One region of the Halomonas sp. THAF5a genome, then DNA from elsewhere that is predicted to be linked to it. Evidence: predicted binding sites of a transcription regulator. Region 1 holds the regulator's gene; the other holds the start of a gene.
The links. The regulator FNR, encoded in region 1, switches genes on or off when oxygen is low (the NO sensors DNR and NnrR bind a similar motif). The targets are predictions, from matches to a motif close to TTGATNTANATCAA.
Positions count from the first base shown of each region.

Region 2: the regulator FNR is predicted to act here: its motif matches at 2,965-2,978, upstream of hemN (oxygen-independent coproporphyrinogen III oxidase).

Region 1 is NZ_CP045417.1:659,020-664,630, reverse strand. Features, by position in the region: gene FIU83_RS02985 (heavy metal translocating P-type ATPase) at 1-125, shown strand, start outside; gene ccoS (cbb3-type cytochrome oxidase assembly protein CcoS) at 122-358, shown strand; gene FIU83_RS02975 (sulfite exporter TauE/SafE family protein) at 358-1,056, shown strand; gene hemN (oxygen-independent coproporphyrinogen III oxidase) at 1,152-2,507, shown strand; gene fnr (fumarate/nitrate reduction transcriptional regulator Fnr) at 2,575-3,318, shown strand; gene ttcA (tRNA 2-thiocytidine(32) synthetase TtcA) at 3,461-4,372, opposite strand; gene FIU83_RS02955 (3'-5' exonuclease) at 4,469-5,095, opposite strand; gene FIU83_RS02950 (putative nucleotidyltransferase substrate binding domain-containing protein) at 5,139-5,611, opposite strand, start outside.
Region 2 is NZ_CP045417.1:178,554-184,164, forward strand. Features, by position in the region: gene ahpF (alkyl hydroperoxide reductase subunit F) at 1-1,105, shown strand, start outside; gene FIU83_RS00770 (DUF6164 family protein) at 1,235-1,606, opposite strand; gene FIU83_RS00775 (hypothetical protein) at 1,617-2,213, opposite strand; gene FIU83_RS00780 (Rrf2 family transcriptional regulator) at 2,325-2,777, opposite strand; gene hemN (oxygen-independent coproporphyrinogen III oxidase) at 3,083-4,468, shown strand; gene gdhA (NADP-specific glutamate dehydrogenase) at 4,574-5,611, opposite strand, start outside.

The DNA.
Region 1 (5,611 bases):
CCTGGCTCGCCGCCATCGGCATGTCGGCGAGCTCGCTGGTCGTCGTCGGCAACGCCCTGCGCCTGACCCGCGCCGGACCCGAGCGCCCCGCCGGCGCCGACTCCCCCAGGCTGGTGAACGCATGAGCATCCTCTACCTGCTGATCCCCCTCTCGCTGATCCTGCTGGGACTGGCGGTCTGGGCCTTCTTCTGGGCCGTCCGCCACGACCAGTTCGAGGACCTCGAGGGCCCCGCCTACCGCATCCTCTTCGACGAGGACGAGAACGATCGGCCGCGCTCATCGCGCGCCCCGTCCGATGCCGAGCCCGGGGCCGATCCTGGTGCCGACGCGCCTCGTGGCGAGGGCCGCCGCGACTGATGGATCCCACCGGCCTCGACCTTCCCCCGCTGGCGGCGGCCTTCGTCTTCGGCCTGCTCGGTGGCGCCCACTGCATCGGCATGTGCGGCGGCATCATGAGCGCCCTGACCTTCGCCGTGCCGCCCAGCATGAGAAGCCCCGCCCGCCTCTCGGGACTGCTGCTCGGCTACAACCTGGGCCGCATCGGAAGCTACATGGCGGCCGGCGCCCTGGCGGCGGCCCTCGGCACCCTGATTGCCCTGAGCCCCCAGGCGCGCCTGGGGCTCCAGGCACTGGCCGCGGTGATGCTGATCCTGATGGCGCTCTACATCGCCGACTGGTGGAAGGGACTCCTCAGGGTCGAGGCGGTCGGCAGGCGGCTCTGGCATCACCTCGAGCCCGTGGGGCGGCGGCTGATGCCGGTGGTGAGGGTGCCCCAGGCCTTCGCCCTGGGCGCCGTCTGGGGCTGGCTGCCGTGCGGCCTGGTCTACTCGATGCTCGCCTGGAGCCTGGCGATCGCCGACCCCCTGCGGGGCGCGGCCCTGATGGGCGCCTTCGGCCTCGGCACCCTGCCGGCCCTGCTGGCCACCGGCCTCGCCGCGCGCCAGTTCGGCACCCTGATCCGTCACCCGGCGACTCGCACGCTGGCCGCGCTCTCGATCATCGCCTTCGCCCTCTGGCAGCTGTGGACGCTGCTGCCGGGGGCGTCGATGCACTGACCCCGCGCCGATCGCGGCTTCGCTTGACGCAGCTCAACGCGTGGCGACGGGCGCCTCGCTAGCATGAAGGCATGTTTCCCTCCAGAGGGCCGACCATGCCCGCGCCCGCGCCTGCCGCATCCGGTCACGACGTCCCCTTCGCGGCGGCCTCGCCGTCCCCCGCCTATGCCGCCTACCCCACGCCCCGGGCGATGGACGACGGCATCGGCCCGGAGGCCTATCGTCAGGCCCTCGAGCAGAGCAACGCCGCGGCGCGTCCGCTATCGCTCTACGTGCATCTGCCCTTCTGCCAGCACGCCTGCTTTCACTGCACCCGCCGGCCGGTCACCACCGCGGACCGCCGGCTGGCCGAGGCCTACCTCAGCCGCCTCGATCGGGAGATGGTGTTGATCCGCCGCCACCTGGACCCCGGGCGCGAGATCCGCGCCCTGCGGTGGGGCGGCGGCACGCCGACCTTCCTGACACTCGACCAGATGGGCGACCTGATCGACCGGCTGGATGCCCGCTTCCGGCTGGCCGCCGACCGCGACCGGGAGTACCTCATCGAGATCGACCCCCGGGGGGCCGATGTCTTCACCCTGCGCCATCTCGAGGCGCTGGGCTTCAATCGGCTGAGCCTGGAGGTGCTCGATCTGGACCCCGAGGTCCAGCGGGCGATCAACCGCGAGCAGGGGCGCGGCATGACCGAGCAGCTGCTCGACGAGGCGGAGCGGCTGGGCTTCGGCTCCGTGAACCTGAACCTGGTCCTCGGCCTGCCTCGCCAGACCCGCGACGGCTTCATCGCCACCCTCGAGCAGGTCATCGCCATGGCGCCGTCGCGGCTGTCGCTGTTCCACTACCGCCATGCGCCCGAGCGCTTCCCCGGGCAGCGCCAGATCCGGTCCGCGGACCTGCCCGCTCCCCGGGAGGTCCGGGTGATGCTGCAGGCGGCCATCGAGCGGCTCGCCGCCGCGGGCTACGTGCATCTCGGCCACGACCGCTACGTGCGCGGTGGCGACCGCCTGGTCCAGGCGCTGGCGGCCGGGCGCCGGCGCGACGACCTGGTCGGCCTCGGCGTCATGGCGGTCTCGCGGCTGGACGCCCTGCACGTGCGCAACCCGCTGCGCCTCGCGGCGTACGAGGCGGCCCTGGACCGCGGGGAGTTGCCCACCGTCGCCGGCCATCGGCTGAGCCTGGACGACCGGCTGCGCGGCGCCGCCATCGAGCAGCTGACCTGCGATCATCATCTCGACCTGTCGGCCATCGGCGAGGCCTTCGGGCTGGACGCCGAGGCCCACCTCGCCGAGCCGCTGGCACGTCTCGCCGGTGCCGAGCCGCAGGGACTGATCGTGCGCGAGGGGCCTCGGTGGCGCGTGACGCCCAGCGGGCGCCTGATGATCCATCGACTGGCGGCGACCTTCGACGCCTACCTCGACGCCCCATCGCCACAGCCGGAAGCGCCACCCTCCTAAGGGATCCTTTGCCGGTGGGGGACTATCCCCCATAATGAGCAGCGAGCCACCCGTCATGGAGGAGAGCATGCCCGATCCCGCAACCGGCAGGCGCCGCGCCCTGATGAACGAGACGCGCTGCCAGACCTGCAGCCTGAGCTCGCTCTGCCTGCCGCTGGCGCTCGAAGTGCAGGACATGGACCAGTTCGATGCCATCATCCGTCGCCGGCCGCCATTGAAGAAGGGCGAACCCCTGTTCCGCCAGGGCACGCCCTTCACCAGCGTCTTCGCGGTGCGCTCGGGCAGCCTCAAGCAGGTGACCACCGAGGGCAGCGGCGAGGACCAGCTGACCAACTTCTACCTGCCCAGCGAGCTGGTGGGCCTCGACGGCATCGACGAGGAGCGCTACCCGGGGACGGTCGTGGCGCTGGAGACCACCACGGTCTGCGAGATCCCCTTCGATCGCCTCGACCGCCTCTCCGAATCCCTCCCGGAGCTGCGCGGCCAGCTCTACCGCAGCATGAGCAAGGAGATGCGCGACGACCGCCGCATGATGCGCCTGCTGTCACGCAAGACCGCCGACCAGCGCCTGGCGACCTTCTTCGCCAGCCTCTCCGACCGCTTCCGCCGCCGCGGCTACTCGCCCTACAGCTTCCGGCTCTCCATGTCCCGGGCCGACATCGGCAACTACCTGGGGCTCGCGGTGGAGACCGTCAGTCGCATCCTGAGCCGCTTCCAGACCCAGGGGCTGGTGGCCGTCTCCGGCCGCGAGGTCAACATCCTCGACCTGGAGGCTCTGCTCGAGGTCGCAGAGCAGGAGGGCTGTCGCTGACAGCGCCAGGCAGGGTGCTGACTGAACCGCCGCGTATCCGCCATCAACGAAGAAACCCACGGGACTCGACATCCCGTGGGTTTTTCATTGGCTTCCTCGACACCTGCCGCCCGTTACTGAGCCGCCGGGCGCTCGGCGCGACTCACTCGTTGTGCAGGTCGATGCGATCGGCCCGCATCTTGGCCTGCTTCTCCTCCAGCCCGGCGAAGTCGAACAGCTCGCGGTCGGCCAGCTGCGAGGGCGCGACGTTGGTCACCGCCTTGAACATGCTCTCCAGGCGGCCGGGATGCTTGGCCTCCCACTCGGCGAGCATCTCCTTGACCACCTGGCGCTGCAGATTCGGCTGCGAGCCGCACAGGTTGCAGGGAATGATCGGGAAGGCCATGCGCTCGGAGAATTCGGCGATGTCGGCCTCGCGGCAGTAGGCCAGCGGGCGGATGACGATGTTCTTGCCGTCGTCGGAGAGCAGCTTGGGCGGCATCGACTTGAGGCTGCCGCCGAAGAACATGTTGAGGAACAGCGTCTCGAGGATGTCCTCGCGGTGGTGGCCCAGGGCGATCTTGGTGGCCCCGATCTCCTCGGCGTAGCCGTACAGCGAGCCGCGGCGCAGCCGCGAGCAGAGCGCACAGGTGGTCTTGCCTTCCGGGGTCTTCTCCTTGACCACCGAGTAGGTGTCGCGCTCGAGGATGTGGTAGTCCACGCCGAGGCCGTCCAGGTACTCGGGCAGCACGTGCTCGGGGAAGCCGGGCTGCTTCTGGTCGAGGTTCACCGCCACCAGCGAGAAGTTCACCGGCGCGTTGCGCTGCAGGTTCCGGAGAATCTCCAGCATGGTGTAGCTGTCCTTGCCGCCGGAGAGGCACACCATCACCTTGTCGCCCTCGCGGATCATGTCGAAGTCGATGATGGCATTGCCGACCTGGCGCCGCAGGCGCTTCTGCAGCTTGTTGAACTCGCGCCTGGCCTGGGCGTCGGGCGCCTCGGCAGACGGGGTCGACGGCTCGGCCGGGGCGGCCTCATCGGCGGGACGGGGATCGAAGGTCACGGCATCTTGCATGGTCGGGGCGCTGCCAGGGCAATCGGGGAACGGAAAGGGCGCCTATCCTACCACTCTGCCGCGAGACTGGCGACGCGCCCCGCCCGTGCCGCGGAATCAGCCGCAGCGCTCTACCCCGAGCGCATCGCGGGTCAGGCGCAGATGGATCAGCGCCGCGGTCACGGCCTCCCCGAGCGCCGTGTGCCGCCCCATCACCGGCACCCCCATTCGCCTGGCCACCTCCTCGAAGCGCGGCCGGGTGGCGAGCTCGGGGTGCTGGCGACGCAGCCGGCGATAGTAGGCCTGGGCCACGTCGATGCGGGCGTTGGGCAGGTCGAAGCCGAAGCGCGGCCGCAGGTAGCGGTTGAGCAGCGTCAGGTCGTCGTCGAGGCGCCAGCCGATCAGCGGGCGGTTGCCGGCGAAGTCCAGGAACTGCGACAGGGCCTCGTCGATCCCGGCCCCCTCGGCCAGGTCGATGCCGCGCAGGCCGTGCAGGCGGATCGAATCACCACTCAGGCTGGCGGGCGGCGCCAGCCGCAGGTCGAGGGAGTCGCTGGTCAGCACCCGGTCGCCGCGAAGGCGCACCGCCGCCAGCGACAGCAGCTCGGCACGACGCGGGTCGGGACCGGTGGCCACGCAGTCGATGGCGACCAGCTCCTCGCCGGTATAGGGCGCGAAGAGCCAGCCATGATCGCCGCGTGCCTGTCGGCGTCGATCGGCGGCGCGGCGCAGGGCCCTGAGCATCAATAGAACCTCCGTGTGTCGTGGTCGGTGAACGGCGAGCGGGTCAGGAGTACTCGAGGTGGAAGCGATGGGACAGCCGCTGCTTGAACTCCTTGACGATATGCAGGGCCTCGCGGAGCAGGTCTCGCTCGAGGGAGGAGAGCGCCTGCACCACCACCCGGTCGGGCGCCTCGTCCCGGCCCTCGGGCTCGTCGAGGCGGGCCAGCTGCTGGCGAAGCCTCAGCTCGGTGAACAGCGACAGGGCCTCGCCCAGGTCCTCGGCGAAACGCTCCTCCAGGCGGCCGTCGGCGACCAGCGCCTCGAGCCGCTCCAGGGTCGAGGTCGCCGTGATGCGCCGCTCGAGTGCCAGGGTGCGCACGCCGTGGACGATGGGGAAGATGCCGCCCTTCTTGATGTCGACCCCGTGCTGGGGCTTCTTCAGCGACCCGAACAGGGTCAGCGGCGTAGAGAAGCGCAGCGCCGTGCGGGCGAAGTAGGAGAGCAGGATCTCGTCGCGGCTGCAGCGTTCGAAGAGTT
Region 2 (5,611 bases), 480 kb from region 1:
CGTCGCCATCGATGGCGCGCTGTTCCAGGATGAGGTGAAGGCGCGCGAGATCATGTCGGTGCCGAGCGTCTATCTCAATGGCGAGCCCTTCGACCAGGGCCGCATGAGCCTGGAGCAGATCCTGGCCAAGGTGGACACCGGCGCCGCCGAGCGCGAGGCCGCTAAGCTCAACGACAAGGCCTCCTTCGACACCCTGATGATCGGCGGCGGACCCGCCGGCGCCGCGGCGGCCGTCTATTCCGCGCGCAAGGGCATCCGTACCGGCGTGGCCGCGGAGCGCTTCGGCGGCCAGGTGCTCGACACCTTGGGCATCGAGAATCTCATCTCCGTGCCCCGCACCGAGGGCCCGAAGCTGGCCGCGGCGCTGGAGGAGCACGTCAAGGAGTACGAGGTCGACATCATGAACCTGCAGCGCGCCGTCGAGCTGGTTCCGGGTGAGCCGGGCGGCGAGCACGAGGTGGCGTTCGAGTTCGGCGCTCGCCTCAAGGCCAAGACCCTGGTGCTGGCCACCGGCGCCCGCTGGCGCGAGATGGGCGTGCCCGGTGAGGCCGAGTACCGCAACAAGGGCGTGGCCTACTGCCCCCACTGCGACGGCCCGCTGTTCAAGGGCAAGCGCGTGGCGGTGATCGGCGGCGGCAACTCCGGCGTCGAGGCGGCCATCGACCTGGCCGGCATCGTCGGCCACGTGACCCTGCTCGAGTTCATGGACGAGATGCGCGCCGACGCGGTGCTGCAGAAGAAGCTCAGGAGCCTGCCCAACGTCGAGATCATCCTCGGCGCCCGCACCACCGAGGTGAACGGCGACGGCAAGCGTGTCGACGGCCTGACCTATGAGGAGCGCGCCACCGGCGAGCTGCGCCGGGTCGACCTGGAGGGCGTCTTCGTGCAGATCGGGCTGGTGCCTAACACCGAGTGGCTCCAGGACTCGCCCATCGAGCTCTCCGAGCGCGGCGAGATCGTCGTCGACGAGCGCGGCATGACCTCGATCCCCGGCATCTTCGCCGCCGGCGATGTCACCACCGTGCCCTACAAGCAGATCGTCATCGCCATGGGCGAGGGCTCCAAGGCCGCCCTTGGCGCCTTCGACTATCTGATCCGCAGCTGATCGCGGCCGGTCGTCCGGCCCTTCCTCGACGCCCCCGCCGGTGCTGCCGGCGGGGGCGTCGTCGTTCAAGAGACAGCGGCGGCCGTGGGGAGCGGCGAGGTGGGCGCTCAGCCGATCGGCCAGAGCCCATCAGTCAGAGCCCGACAGCCATAGAAAGGGCAGCAGCGAGAGGGCGAGCACGCCGGCGGCCAGCAGGGCCAGCAGCAGCGTGCGCAGCGGCCGCCGCCGGAGGCGTCGCCACAGGGTCGGCGCCTCGCCGCAGGCGGCGAGGCGGGCCAGTTCGTCGCGCATCCGCTCGCCGAGCTCTCGCTGGTAGGCGTCGATCAGCGCCCGGGCCTCTTCCCGCTGGGCCTCGTCGCGCAGCCAGATGGCCGCCACGCCGAGCCCCCAGAAGCCGGCGCGGGTCTCGTAGGTCGCGATCCCGTGCTCGTCGAGCAGGCGGCGCACCGCCTCGGCCTCCTCGTCGGGCACGTTGCCCAGGTGAAACAGCAGCGTGGCCATCGAGCCCTCCTTAGGAATCGCGCCCGTCGTTGCCCGGGGCGGGCGCCTGGGCGCAGAGGCGGCGCATGCGCGCGATCGCCTCGCCGGCCCCGGCCAGGGCGAAGGCCATGTACCAGGGATCGTCCTCGCCGCGCATCAGGCGCAGGCGCAGCAGCTCGCCGTCGGCCATCTCCGCAAGCAGCCGGTCCAGTTCCGGCAGGGCCAGACGCACGTAGAAGCCGCGGTCGCCGCGTTCGGTGACGAAGGCGGCGCGGCCGCTGCGTATGGGCGCGTGATCGACCCGCGCATCGGCGGGCACGCGGTTCACCGTGGCGCTCTCGGGCTGGTAGTCGTCGAGTTCCACGCGAAGCTCCAGCCAGGGCAGGTCGCAGGCCCCGGCGCTGGCGTTGACGCTGAGGATCGCATCGCCATAGCTCTGCTGGTCGAGGGCGCGGAAGTGGCGCGCCTCGCCGAGCGTGAGGGCCAGGGAGTGCCAGCCGCCATGGGCCTGGACGTCGCTGGTGTTGTAGTTCGTGGCCGCGGCAGGGCCGGCCAGCAGCAGGCCTGCCGACAGCAGCAGCATCGAGCAGAGCGGCAGGAGCGGGGCGAGACGGGGGCGGCGGGGCATGGCAGGAGCTTCCTCGGACCGGGACGCGCCGAGGCTAGCACGGAGCGGCGGGACTGTCCTGTGGGACCATCCGCATGGCGGCGGCCCCGCCCCGGGGAGACAGGGGCGCCCTCAGTCGGCGGCAGTGACGTCGTCGAGCTGCAGCAGCTGCATCAGCTGGGGACGCCGGGGGCCGAGCAGGTCGGCCAGGGTGTAGCGGTCCAGCACGGCGAGGAAGGCGCTGAGGGCCTCGGCCAGGATCGGCTTGAGCCGGCAGGCGGGGGTGATCGTGCATGCGTTGTCGTCACCGAAGCACTCGACGAGCTGGAGGTCGCGTTCGGTGGCGCGTACCAGTTCGCCCAGCGGGATGGATTCCGGACGGCGCTTGAGCACCAGGCCGCCGTTCTTCCCGCGGATGGCGGTGAGGTAGCCCTGGTGATTGAGGTCCTGCACCACCTTCATCAGGTGGTTGCGGGAGATCCCGAAGCGCTCGGCGATCTCATGGATGGTCGAGCGTTCCTCGCCCTTGACGGCCAGGTAAAGCAGCACGCGCAGCGAGTAGTCGGTGAAACGGGTCAGATGCATGGGCATTCTGGCGCCTTGCAGGACGGGGTGGGTAGTAAACGCCCCACTATAGCATCCTGCCGGCAGGGAAGGCGTTTCGGCCCGGCTTGGTCGGGATGCGAGCTCATTATAACTTATATTATATATGAATCTTATTTCCTGGGTTCAAGGTGCCGATCCCAGCCATGTCGGCGCTTTTTTCCATGTCTTGATCTGAGTCAGCTACCCCTTCGAGGGTACCGACGGGCGCGGTCGCGGCTGGCATACTTCGCCCAACGGTGACGGCTGCGGCCGCCGCCCTTCGGTTCAAGAGGCTCGATTCGCTCATGCAAGATACCCTGCCGTTCATCCGTCCCCTGGTCGAGAAGTACGACCGCCCCGGCCCGCGCTATACCTCCTATCCCACGGCGCCGCAGTTCCAGGCGGCCTTCGCCGAGGACGACTACCGGGCCGCCGCCGAGCGCAGCAACGCGGCCGCCTCGCCCAAGCCGCTCTCGGCCTACGTGCATATCCCCTTCTGCGAGAGCCTCTGCTATTACTGTGCCTGCAACAAGATCATTACCCACAATCGGCAGCGGGCGGCGGAGTACCTGGCTTGGCTCAAGCGGGAGATCGAGCTGCAGGGGGTGCTGTTCGACGAGTCGCGGCGCATGACCCAGCTGCACTTGGGCGGCGGCACCCCGACCTACCTCGATAACGACCAGCTCGGCGAGCTGATGGCGGCGCTGGACGCGGCCTTCCACTTCGCCGAGCCCGAGGAACGGGAGTTCTCGCTGGAGGTGGACCCGCGCACCGTGACTCCCGCGCAGATCCATGAGTTGCGTGCCCTGGGCTTCAATCGCCTGAGTTTCGGCGTGCAGGACTTCGATACCCGGGTGCAGGAGGCGGTCAACCGTATCCAGAGCGAGGAGCAGGTGCTGGAGCTGGTGGGGGCGGCCCGCGAGGCGGGCTTCCAGTCGGTGAGCGTCGATCTGATCTACGGCCTGCCGCTGCAGACCGTGGGGAGCTTCGACGCAACCCTGGACAAGATCATCGCCCTGCGCCCGGATCGCATCGCCACCTACAGCTATGCCCACCTGCCGGAGCTGTTCAAGGCGCAGCGCTTGATCCGCCCCGAGGACATGCCGCCGCCGGAGCGCAAGATCGAGCTGCTGGAGCTGATCATCCGCCGCCTCACTGAGGCGGGCTACGTTTACATCGGCATGGATCACTTCGCCCTGCCAGAGGACGAGCTTTCGCTGGCCAAGGAAAACGGCACCCTGCAGCGCAACTTCCAGGGCTACTCGACCCACGCCGACTGCGATCTGATCGGCCTGGGCAACACCGCCATCGGCAAGGTCGGCGACAGCTACAGCCAGAACGTCAAGGAGACCGCCCAGTACCAGGCGCGCCTCGAGGCGGGGCGGCTGCCGGTGATGCGCGGCTACCGCCTCAACGCCGACGACGTGCTGCGTCGCGATGTGATCAACGCCCTGATGTGCCACGGCCGCATCGTCTTCGCCGAGATCGAGGCGGCTCACGGCATCGTCTTTCGCGATACCTTCTCCGAGGCCCTCGAGGAGCTCGAGGAGATGGTCGACGACGGCCTGCTTTCCCTCTCCGATACCGCCATCGAGGTGCTGCCCGCCGGGCGGCTGATGATGCGCAACGCCGCCATGGCCTTCGACGCCTACCTGAGCCACAGCACCGGGCGCTACTCGCGCACCGTCTGATCCCGGCGGCCATCCCTGCTCAGGGCGGTTCACCCCGCCCAAAGCAGTGCGGCGCCCCTCGGGGCGCCGCGTGGTCTTCCGTTACTGCGATCTCGCCCGTCGGGCTTAGCAGACGCCCTGCTCGATCATGGCGTCGGCGACCCTGCGGAAGCCGGCGATGTTGGCGCCCAGCACCAGGTTGGTGGGGTCGTCGAACTCGGCGGCGGTCTCGGCGCACTGCCGGTGGATATTGGCCATGATCGCCTTGAGCTTGGCGTCGACCTTCTCCAGCGGCCACTGCTCCATGCTGCTGTTCTGCGCCATCTCCAGCTGGCTGGTCGCCACGCCGCCGGCGTTGGCCGCCTTGCCGGGGCCGTAGGCGATCTTCGCCGCCAGGAAGCGATCCACGGCCGCGGCGGTGGAGGGCATGTTGGCGCCCTCGCTGATGCAGGTCACGCCGTTGCCCAGCAGGGTCTCGGCGTCGGCCTCGGTCAGCTCGTTCTGGGTGGCGCAGGGGAAGGCGACCTCGCCCTTGAGGCGCCACACCGCGTGGCCGTCGGCCGGGTAGTCGCCCGCCGGGATGTAGCGCGCCTCCGGGTGCTGGGCCAGGTAGGCCTCGAGCGAGGTGCGCTGGACCTCCTTGAGCTCGCGCAGCAGCGCCAGGTCGATGCCGTCGGGGTCGTGCAGGGTGCCGCGGGAGTCGGAGCAGCTGACGGGATTCGCGCCGAGTGCCTGGAGCTTCTCGATGGTGTAGATCGCGACGTTGCCGGCGCCGGAGACCAGGCAGGTCTTGCCGGCGAGGCTATCGCCGCGGGCCGCGAGCATGTTCTCGGCGAAATAGACGGCGCCGTAGCCGGTGGCCTCCTTGCGCCCGATGGAGCCGCCCCAGTTGAGGCTCTTGCCGGTCAGCACGCCTTCGTAGCGGCCGGTCAGGCGCTTGTACTGGCCGTAGAGGAAGCCGATCTCGCGCTCGCCCACGCCGATGTCGCCGGCCGGCACGTCGGTGGTCGGGCCGATGTGGCGGTAGAGCTCGCTCATGAAGGCCTGGCAGAAGCGCATGATCTCGCCGTCCGAGCGCCCCTTGGGGTCGAAGTCCGAGCCGCCCTTGCCGCCGCCGATGGGCAGGCCGGTAAGGGCGTTCTTGAAGATCTGCTCGAAGCCCAG